Regions from separate parts of the Phyllobacterium sp. SL163 genome, predicted to be linked through region 1. Evidence: riboswitches for the same ligand, from Rfam matches in the RefSeq annotation. Region 1 holds a riboswitch; the other holds the start of a gene.
What was found. A riboswitch is a leader RNA that binds a small molecule or an ion and turns the genes downstream of it on or off. The one in region 1 is predicted to bind cobalamin.

Region 1 (4,193 bases):
CCTGTGCGTCGCGCTCGTTGCCACAGTCCTTTTCAGCCTCGCCTTTGGTGCATCCGATGCATCGGTCCTCTCCGTCGTGAAGTCCCTGATTGCCGGATCCGATATCACGGACAATGCGCTCTCCGTCCGTGATCGCATCATCATTTACGATATCCGCTTGCCCCGCGTCATTCTCGGCGCGCTGATCGGCGCGTCCCTTGCCGTATCGGGTGCAGTCATGCAGGGATTGTTCCGCAATCCGCTGGCTGACCCCGGCATTGTCGGCGTCTCGGCGGGCGCCGGGCTTGGCGCGGTCAGCATCATCGTTCTCGGCGGAACCTTCCTCGCCCCGGTGATCGCTCTGTTCAGTCTCTATGCCTTGCCGCTCGCCGCTTTCTTCGGCGCCCTCATCTTCACGCTCATCCTCTACCACGTCGCGACGCGGCGCGGGCAAACGTCCATCGCCACGATGCTGCTCGCCGGTATTGCGCTCGGCGCCATGGCCGCCGCCTATATCGGTGTCCTGGTCTATGTCGCCGACGACAAACAGTTGCGCGACCTGACATTCTGGGGGCTGGGATCGCTGGCGGGAGCCAATTGGGTCAAGATCGCCGCATCAGGCCCGCTCATTGCGCTCGCCCTCGTCATTTCACCATTCCTCGCCCGCGGCCTCAACGGGCTCGCCCTCGGGGAAGCATCGGCGAGCCATCTCGGCATTCCGGTACAGCGCTTCAAACGCATCGCCATTGTCACCGTCGCTGCCGCCACCGGCGCATCGGTTGCGGTGAGCGGTGGCATCGGCTTTGTCGGCGTCGTCGTTCCGCATCTGCTGCGCCTCGTGATCGGCCCCGATCATCGCTATCTCCTGCCGGCCGCCGCTCTCCTTGGCGCCTGCCTCCTTCTGATTGCCGATGCGGTCAGCCGAACGATTGTTGCGCCATCGGAACTGCCGATTGGCATCGTCACGGCAGCCGTTGGCGCACCCTTCTTCCTGTGGATATTGCTGCGTCGCCGCGGCATTCTGGACCTCTGATCATGATCCGTGTTTCCAATGTCTCCGTGTCCCTCGGCCGAAACAGAATCGTCGAGAACATATCCTTTGATGCTGAGGCAGGCGCATTCACAGTTATCGTCGGACCCAATGGGTCAGGCAAAACGACCCTGATGCGTGCACTCTCCGGTGATCTGCCGCATGAGGGCGTCATCAGCATCAACGGCACGCCGATCAACCGGCTGAAGCTCTGGCAGATGGCAACCATGCGGGCGATCCTGCCGCAATCCACCTCACTGTCCTTCCCGTTTACCGTGCGTGAGATCGTCAAGCTGGGCATGACCAGCGGTCGCTCCGGTGCTTCGCGCCACAACGTGGACACACTGCCCGATGAAGCGCTTGAGCACGTTGACCTCGCGGGTTTCGGCGGGCGGTTCTATCAGGAACTCTCTGGCGGCGAGCAGCAGCGGGTGCAACTGGCGCGCGTCCTCTGCCAGGTCTGGCAGCCGGTGCTGGACGGCCAGCCCCGCTTTCTCTTTCTTGATGAGCCGGTGTCAAGCCTCGATATCAAACATCAGCTGATCATCATGCAGATTGCCCGCGATTTTGCCGATCGCGGTGGCGGGGTCATCGCGATCCTGCATGATCTCAACCTGACCTCCATGTTTGCCGACCGCGTCGTGGTCATGCACAGGGGAAGGGCCGATTCTGTGGGTACCCCCATGGAAGTCTTGACCGATGACCGCATCCTGCGCGTCTATGAATGTGCGCTCAAGGTCGGCGGGCTGCCCGGAAAATCCGTGCCGTTCGTCTTGCCGCAATCCGCAGTGCTCTGAGCATGCGAAGCTGTCGCCATCTACCTATTGACTAAAAATGGCGAATTGATACTAAATATAGATGTTATGGTTCTCTCCGAGTCGCAAGACCGGGAGCTAAGAGGGAAGCCGGTGAAATGTCCTGGACATTGATGCCGGCGCTGCCCCCGCAACTGTAAACAGCGAGTTGTTGTCGACAATGCCACTGAAGCCCAGCTTCGGGAAGGCCGACACCAGCGCCGACCTGTGAGCCAGGAGACCTGCCATGACATGATGAACGTCCACGGGCGGGGTGTCCCGGTGTGTCGCTTGCAATGGTCGGCCGCAAGCTGACCGGATTCTTGCACGCGTGCGCTCGACCTTTGCCCCCAACATTTGGGGTATAAGCATATGTCTCTTTCTCTTCAAACCACCCGCGCCGACGGTCAGTCGCCGGTTCGTCCTGCCGAACTGCAGCCATCATCCAGCGAGCCCGGCTACCGCGTCATTCGGCGCAATGGCTCGGTCACACCGTTCGATCCGCTGAAAATCACCGTTGCTCTCACCAAAGCCTTCCTCGCCGTCGAAGGCAATGTCGCTGCCGGTTCGCGCCGTGTGCATGATGTCGTCGAAGGCTTGACCGCCGACATCGTGACAACATTGAAGCGCCGCAGCAGCGAAGGCCGTCTGTTTCACATTGAAGACGTGCAGGACCAGGTCGAACTTGCCCTCATGCGCAGCGAAAACCACAAGGTTGCGCGTGCTTACGTGCTCTACCGGGAAGAACGCGCGCGAGAACGGGCGAAGCTGGTGGAACCCGTGGCCGAAACCGGCCCGTCCCTCAGCGTCACCCTGCTTGATGGGACCAGGGCACCGCTCGATGCGGCGCGCCTCGCCCGAATCATCGATGAAGCCTGCGAAGGACTTGACGGGGTCAGCGCCACGCCGATCCTCAGCGAAACCCAGCGCAATCTCTATGACGGTATCACCCTCGACGAACTGTCGCTTGCGCCCATTCTGGCTGCACGCACACTCGTTGAAACCGAACCGAACTATTCCTTTGTCACTGCCCGGCTGCTTCTGGACAAGCTGCGCCGCGAAGCCTTGAGCTTTGTCTTCGGCAGGCCCGAACAGGCGACCCAGCATGAAATGGCGGAGCGCTATGCCGATTATTTCCCCGCCTATGTGAAGGCTGGGATTGAAGCGGAACTGCTCGATCCTGAACTTGCCCGCTTCGACCTGCGGAAAATATCAGCAGCCCTGAAGCCGGAACGCGACCTGCAGTTCCAGTATCTCGGCCTGCAGACTTTGTATGATCGTTATCTCCAGCAGACACGCGGTATCCGGTTCGAATTGCCGCAGGCCTTCCTGATGCGCGTTGCCATGGGCCTCGCCACCCGTGAGATCGACCGGGAAGCGCGCGCCATCGAATTCTACGACCTGCTGTCGTCGTTCGACTTCATGGCTTCGACTCCAACCTTGTTCAATTCGGGCACGCTGCGCCCACAACTGTCCTCCTGCTTCCTGACCACCGTCGCCGACGATCTCGACGGCATCTTCAAGGCGGTGAAGGACAACGCGCTTCTGGCAAAATATTCCGGCGGTCTCGGCAATGACTGGACGCCCGTGCGCGGTCTTGGCGCCCATATCAAGGGAACCAACGGCGAAAGCCAGGGCGTCGTACCGTTCCTGAAAGTGGCCAACGATACGGCCATCGCGGTCAATCAGGGCGGCAAGCGCAAGGGCGCCGTCTGCGCCTATCTCGAGACTTGGCATGTCGACATCGAGGAGTTTCTCGATCTGCGCAAGAATACCGGTGACGACCGCCGCCGCACCCATGACATGAACACGGCCAACTGGGTGCCTGATCTGTTCATAAGCCGCGTGGAAAAGGACGAGCCATGGACCCTGTTCTCACCCGACGAGACACCGGATCTGCATGATCTCTACGGCGCTGACTTCAAAATTGCCTACGAGGCTTATGAAGCCAAGGCTGCACGCGGGGAAATCCGTGTCTTCCGCACCGTGCGGGCTCTGGATCTCTGGCGCCGGATTTTGACGATGCTGTTCGAGACGGGCCACCCATGGGTCACATTCAAGGACCCCTGCAATATCCGCTCGCCGCAGGGTCATGTCGGCGTGGTGCACTCGTCGAACCTGTGCACCGAGATTACCCTCAACACATCGAAGGATGAAGTTGCGGTGTGCAACCTCGGCTCGATCAACCTTGCCAATCACATTGCAGCCGAAGGCCTCGACCTTGAGCGTCTGACGCGCACTGTGGCAACGGCCATGCGCATGCTCGACAATGTCATCGACATCAACTTCTACACCATCCCGGAAGCGCGCCATTCCAACCTGCGTCACCGTCCGGTCGGTCTCGGCTTGATGGGCTTCCAGGATGCGTTGCAGGCATTGCGTATTCCCTA
Region 2 (4,193 bases), on a different contig from region 1:
GTACTTTTCCCCCGGATGCCTGCGCATGGAGAAATCGCCGAGCGGACCGAAGGCCTTCAGCCGCATGCCGGGGGTCAGGTGATCCAGCATCCAGCGGGTGCCGATGCTGTTCTCCTGTGCCTTGACCGTCACGGCGATGGTGAAGGGCCGTGACGGGCTGGAGGAGAGCGTATAGGTGCGCAGGACGGCTTCGGGCTGCACCGGCAGCTCGAAGGTCATGAACTGGCCCGGCTCGTAGCGGAACCAGTTCTGGTTGTCGGAACGGAATGTGAAGGTCTTCACATTCGGCGCTTCCTCGATGATCGACAGACACTCCAGCAGATGCAGCCGGTCATTCCATGGCTGCATCTGGTCAAGGTGCGGGTAAGACTGAGGAACGCCCATGTTCATTGTGTACCTATGCTACCTTGCTGAGCCGCGTATCGCCGCCGGAGAGACGCTCTTCCATGAACCTGCAGTACCATTCGAGGAATTGCAGCACGCCGCCTTCATGCTCGGGCGAATAGGGTCCGGGCTCATAGGCGGGCGAGCGGATGCCGAAGGCATTTTCCTCGACGATCCGGCGGTCCTGGTCATTGGTCTCGAGCCAGACATGCGTCAGTTCCTCGATGGTGTAATCCACGCCCTCGACCGCATCCTTGTGCACCAGCCATTTGGTGGTGACCTGCGTTTCATCCGGGCCGAGCGGCAGCACACGGAAGGAAATGGCATGGTCGCCGAGGATATGGTTCCAGGTGGTCGGGTAATGGAACAGCAGCAGCGAGCCGATCTGCTTCTCGTTGACGCTGTCGCTGAGCTGCCGGCCGACGGCGCGGCGCCCGCTCATCGTGTAGCTTTCCGCATCGCGCAGCAGCGGCACACGGGTGGCGCGGTACTGGCCGTCATCGGACATGCGGAAAATGCTGGGCAGGCCTGCCGCTTCGCAGCGCTGCCAGTGCGCGGCAATCTCCGGATCGTCGGCGGCGCCCTGGACACCGCTTACGCTCGGCGCTTCCGGGAAAGTCTTGCACAGCTCGGGATGATTGGCCACGCAGTGATAGCACTCGCGGTTGTTTTCCCAGACCAGCTTCCAGTTGCCCTTTTCGACGATGGTGCTCTGATAGGCCACCTTGGTTTCGGTGAGGTGGTGCGGCGCGAGATAGGGTTCGATCAGTGCGCGCGTCGCGCTGAAATCGACAGGATTCTGCGCCAGGCAGATGAAGATGTAACCGCCGACGCTTTCGCACTGCACCGGCTTCAGGCTGTGCTGGCTGGCGTCGAAATCATCGCCCATCTGGCGGGCGAACAGCAGGCGCCCGTCAAGCTCGTAGGTCCACTGGTGATAGGGGCAGACGAGCTTGGCCGACGTGCCGCGCTCAGCCGAGCAGACGCGCGAGCCGCGATGGCGGCAGGAATTGTGAAAAGCCCGGATCTGGCCCTGGCGGTCGCGCACGATGACCACGGGATAGTCGCCGACCTGCACCGTGAAGAAGTTGCCGGGCTTGGCGACTTCGCAATCATGGCCGATGAACAGCCAGTCGCGATAAAAGATGTTCTCCATATCCAGCCGGAAATAATCCGGATCGGAATAGAAAGACTGTTCAAGGCCGTAGCCGGGTTTCCGGTTTCTCAGGTTCCGGAGCAGTTCGTTGCGTATATCCATGTCGTGTCCTCGCCTCGATGTTGCGAAAGAACTGACTGGTGGTGACGGAGGAAGAACGCCTGCACGGCCAGCCACCGGCTGGTGCCCGCACAGAATCATGCTCCTTGATCGCCCACCGCGATCAGTCGGTTTTCAGTACCGAGGCTGGTTTCCGGGCTCTGGAGTTGCCGTATCGGCTGTCACGACGCCTTCCCGGGGTTGTGACCCAGTGGCTGTTATGCCGTGTTTCACTCCACTACCGTTGCGGGGGCAGCGCCGGGTTTCCGACCGGCTTCCCAATTCTCCGCTTCCCTAGAAAAGCGGCACCTCAAGTGCCCCGATAAAAGCATCCGGCACCCAAAAAGAATAGGTGCGGAAACGACATCGCATTTACGTAAGACGACACGCCGGGCGCGTGTACACTATGTCGCAGATTGGCGATCAAACGGCCTCTGGTTCAATCCAGAACCACCAGTTCCTCGAAATGATTCATATCGACAAAACTGCACAATGCGGGCGCATTCAACGCAATGACCGGCGATTCACGCCGGATGAATGCTAGGCAATCATCCAGAAGTTCCTGCCAGGCCCCGAGCCTTTCATCCGGGAACCGCGCGATCGGATAGGCCAGCGTGATGTGGAAGACATAGGTGTCGTGATCAGGATGCCGGTAACCGAACGGCACGGCCAGTTCATCGCGCCAGGCGCGCATGATGCGCTCGTCATATTCACTGGCGCCCGCCACGGTCAGACCTGCCGGCGTGACATCGATCACCTCCACGTTGAACGGCCCGCATCCCTCGAAATCCCGCAGGCGATCCACATAAAGCCGCGTCATGTCGTCGATGCTTGTCTCCAATGGAACATCATCCGGTCAATAGGACGGGCGGCGGCGATATTCGATAATGCCCTGAAACAGCGTCATGTGCAGGCTGGAGACGGGGGTAAAGGCCAGTTGCCCGGCATCGGGCATCGCCAGCATCCGGTCGCGCACGGCAATGACCGAGCCTTCCGACTCGGACCCCTTCACGAGATGGCAGACCACCGTATTGCCAGGTTCCGGCTGAAAGACGCCCGCGCTGTTGTAGCGCCGGCCAAGATGCACCGGTGGTTCCGGGTGCAGGCTGGCGGCAAAGCGGGCAAGCGAAGGCTTGATCAGATCGAGCATGGGAACCCCGTGACGAGAAAAGACAATGCAATCGCCATAGGACAGCTCTTTGTCAGACTGATGAAGCCCCGCCCCTTTTCCTATGGCCGGTGGAGATATTCCTTGATCGACGCCTGTTTCATTTCAATCGAGAAACCCGGCAGCGACGGTGGCATATAGGCGGCATCCCGGATATGGCAGGGATCGACAAAATGTTCGTGCAGATGGTCGACATATTCGATCACCCGGCCCTCCTTCGTCCCCGACACGGCGATATAGTCGATCATCGACAGATGCTGCACATATTCGCACAGGCCGACACCGCCCGCATGCGGCCAGACAGGAAGCTCATATTTGGCGGCAATCAGCAGCACGGCGAGCACTTCGTTCAGACCGCCCATGCGGCACGAATCGATCTGCACCACGTCGATGGCGCCTTCGGCGATGAACTGCTTGAACATGATGCGGTTCTGGCACATCTCGCCGGTCGCGACCTTCACCGGCTTGATTGCCTGCCGGATCTTGCGGTGGCCCGCCACGTCATCCGGGCTGGTCGGCTCTTCGATGAAGAACGGCTTGACGAAGGCAAGCTTGTTGACCCAATCGATGGCCTCGCCCACTTCCCAGACCTGATTGGCATCGATCATCAGGATACGGTCCGGCCCGATGACCTCACGGGCAATGGTCAGGCGGCGGATATCGTCTTCAAGATCGCGGCCGACCTTCATCTTGATGTGGTTGAAACCGGCATCAACGGCTTCCTGGCAGAGGCGGCGCAGCTTTTCATCGGAATAGCCGAGCCAGCCTGCCGATGTGGTGTAGCAGGGATAGCCTTCCGCCTGCAGCGTGGCGATCCGCTCCTTCTTGCCGTTCTCCGCCTTGCGCAGGATGGCGAGCGCCTCCTCGCGCGTCAGCACGTCGGTCAGGTAGCGGAAGTCGACGATATCGACGATTTCTTCCGGCGTCATTTCGCCGACCAGCTGCCAGACCGGCTTTCCCGCCTCCTTGGCAAGCAAGTCCCAGACCGCATTGACCACCGCACCCGTCGCCAGATGCATCGCGCCCTTGTCGGGCCCGATCCAGCGCAACTGGCTGTCGCCGGTGATGAAATGCCAGAAACGGCCGGGATTTTCCTTCACCCAGTCCAGTTCCAGCCCGACGACGAGATGCTTCATCGCTTCAATCGCCAGGCAGCAGATTTCATTGCCGCGACCGATGGTGAAGGTCAGCCCATGGCCGGACAAAGCCTTGTTGTCCGTATCGAGGATGACATAGGCGGCGGAATAATCCGGGTCCGGGTTCATGGCGTCCGATCCATCCAGACTCTGCGAGGTGGGAAAGCGGACGTCGAAGACGCGAAGATCGGTAATGCGGGTCACAATATGCCTCTTGAATAATGTTGCGGGTCAGCACGCGTCAGACGTC

Region 2: linked by a shared signal. The riboswitch ahead of ACP7B1_RS18960 (aromatic ring-hydroxylating oxygenase subunit alpha) and the one ahead of ACP7B1_RS22505 (ribonucleoside-diphosphate reductase subunit alpha) in region 1 are both predicted to bind cobalamin.

What each region holds. Positions count from the first base shown of each region.
Region 1 is NZ_JAFCVE010000011.1:131,817-136,009, forward strand. It holds gene ACP7B1_RS22495 (iron ABC transporter permease) at 1-1,012, shown strand, start outside; gene ACP7B1_RS22500 (heme ABC transporter ATP-binding protein) at 1,015-1,806, shown strand; cobalamin riboswitch at 1,857-2,067, shown strand; gene ACP7B1_RS22505 (ribonucleoside-diphosphate reductase subunit alpha) at 2,176-4,193, shown strand, end outside.
Region 2 is NZ_JAFCVE010000008.1:217,599-221,791, forward strand. It holds gene ACP7B1_RS18955 (hybrid-cluster NAD(P)-dependent oxidoreductase) at 1-390, opposite strand, end outside; gene ACP7B1_RS18960 (aromatic ring-hydroxylating oxygenase subunit alpha) at 398-1,642, opposite strand; cobalamin riboswitch at 1,768-1,967, opposite strand; partial or broken gene ACP7B1_RS18965 (DUF1868 domain-containing protein) at 2,079-2,789, opposite strand; gene ACP7B1_RS18970 (L-fuconate dehydratase) at 2,870-4,147, opposite strand; gene ACP7B1_RS18975 (fumarylacetoacetate hydrolase family protein) at 4,185-4,193, opposite strand, start outside.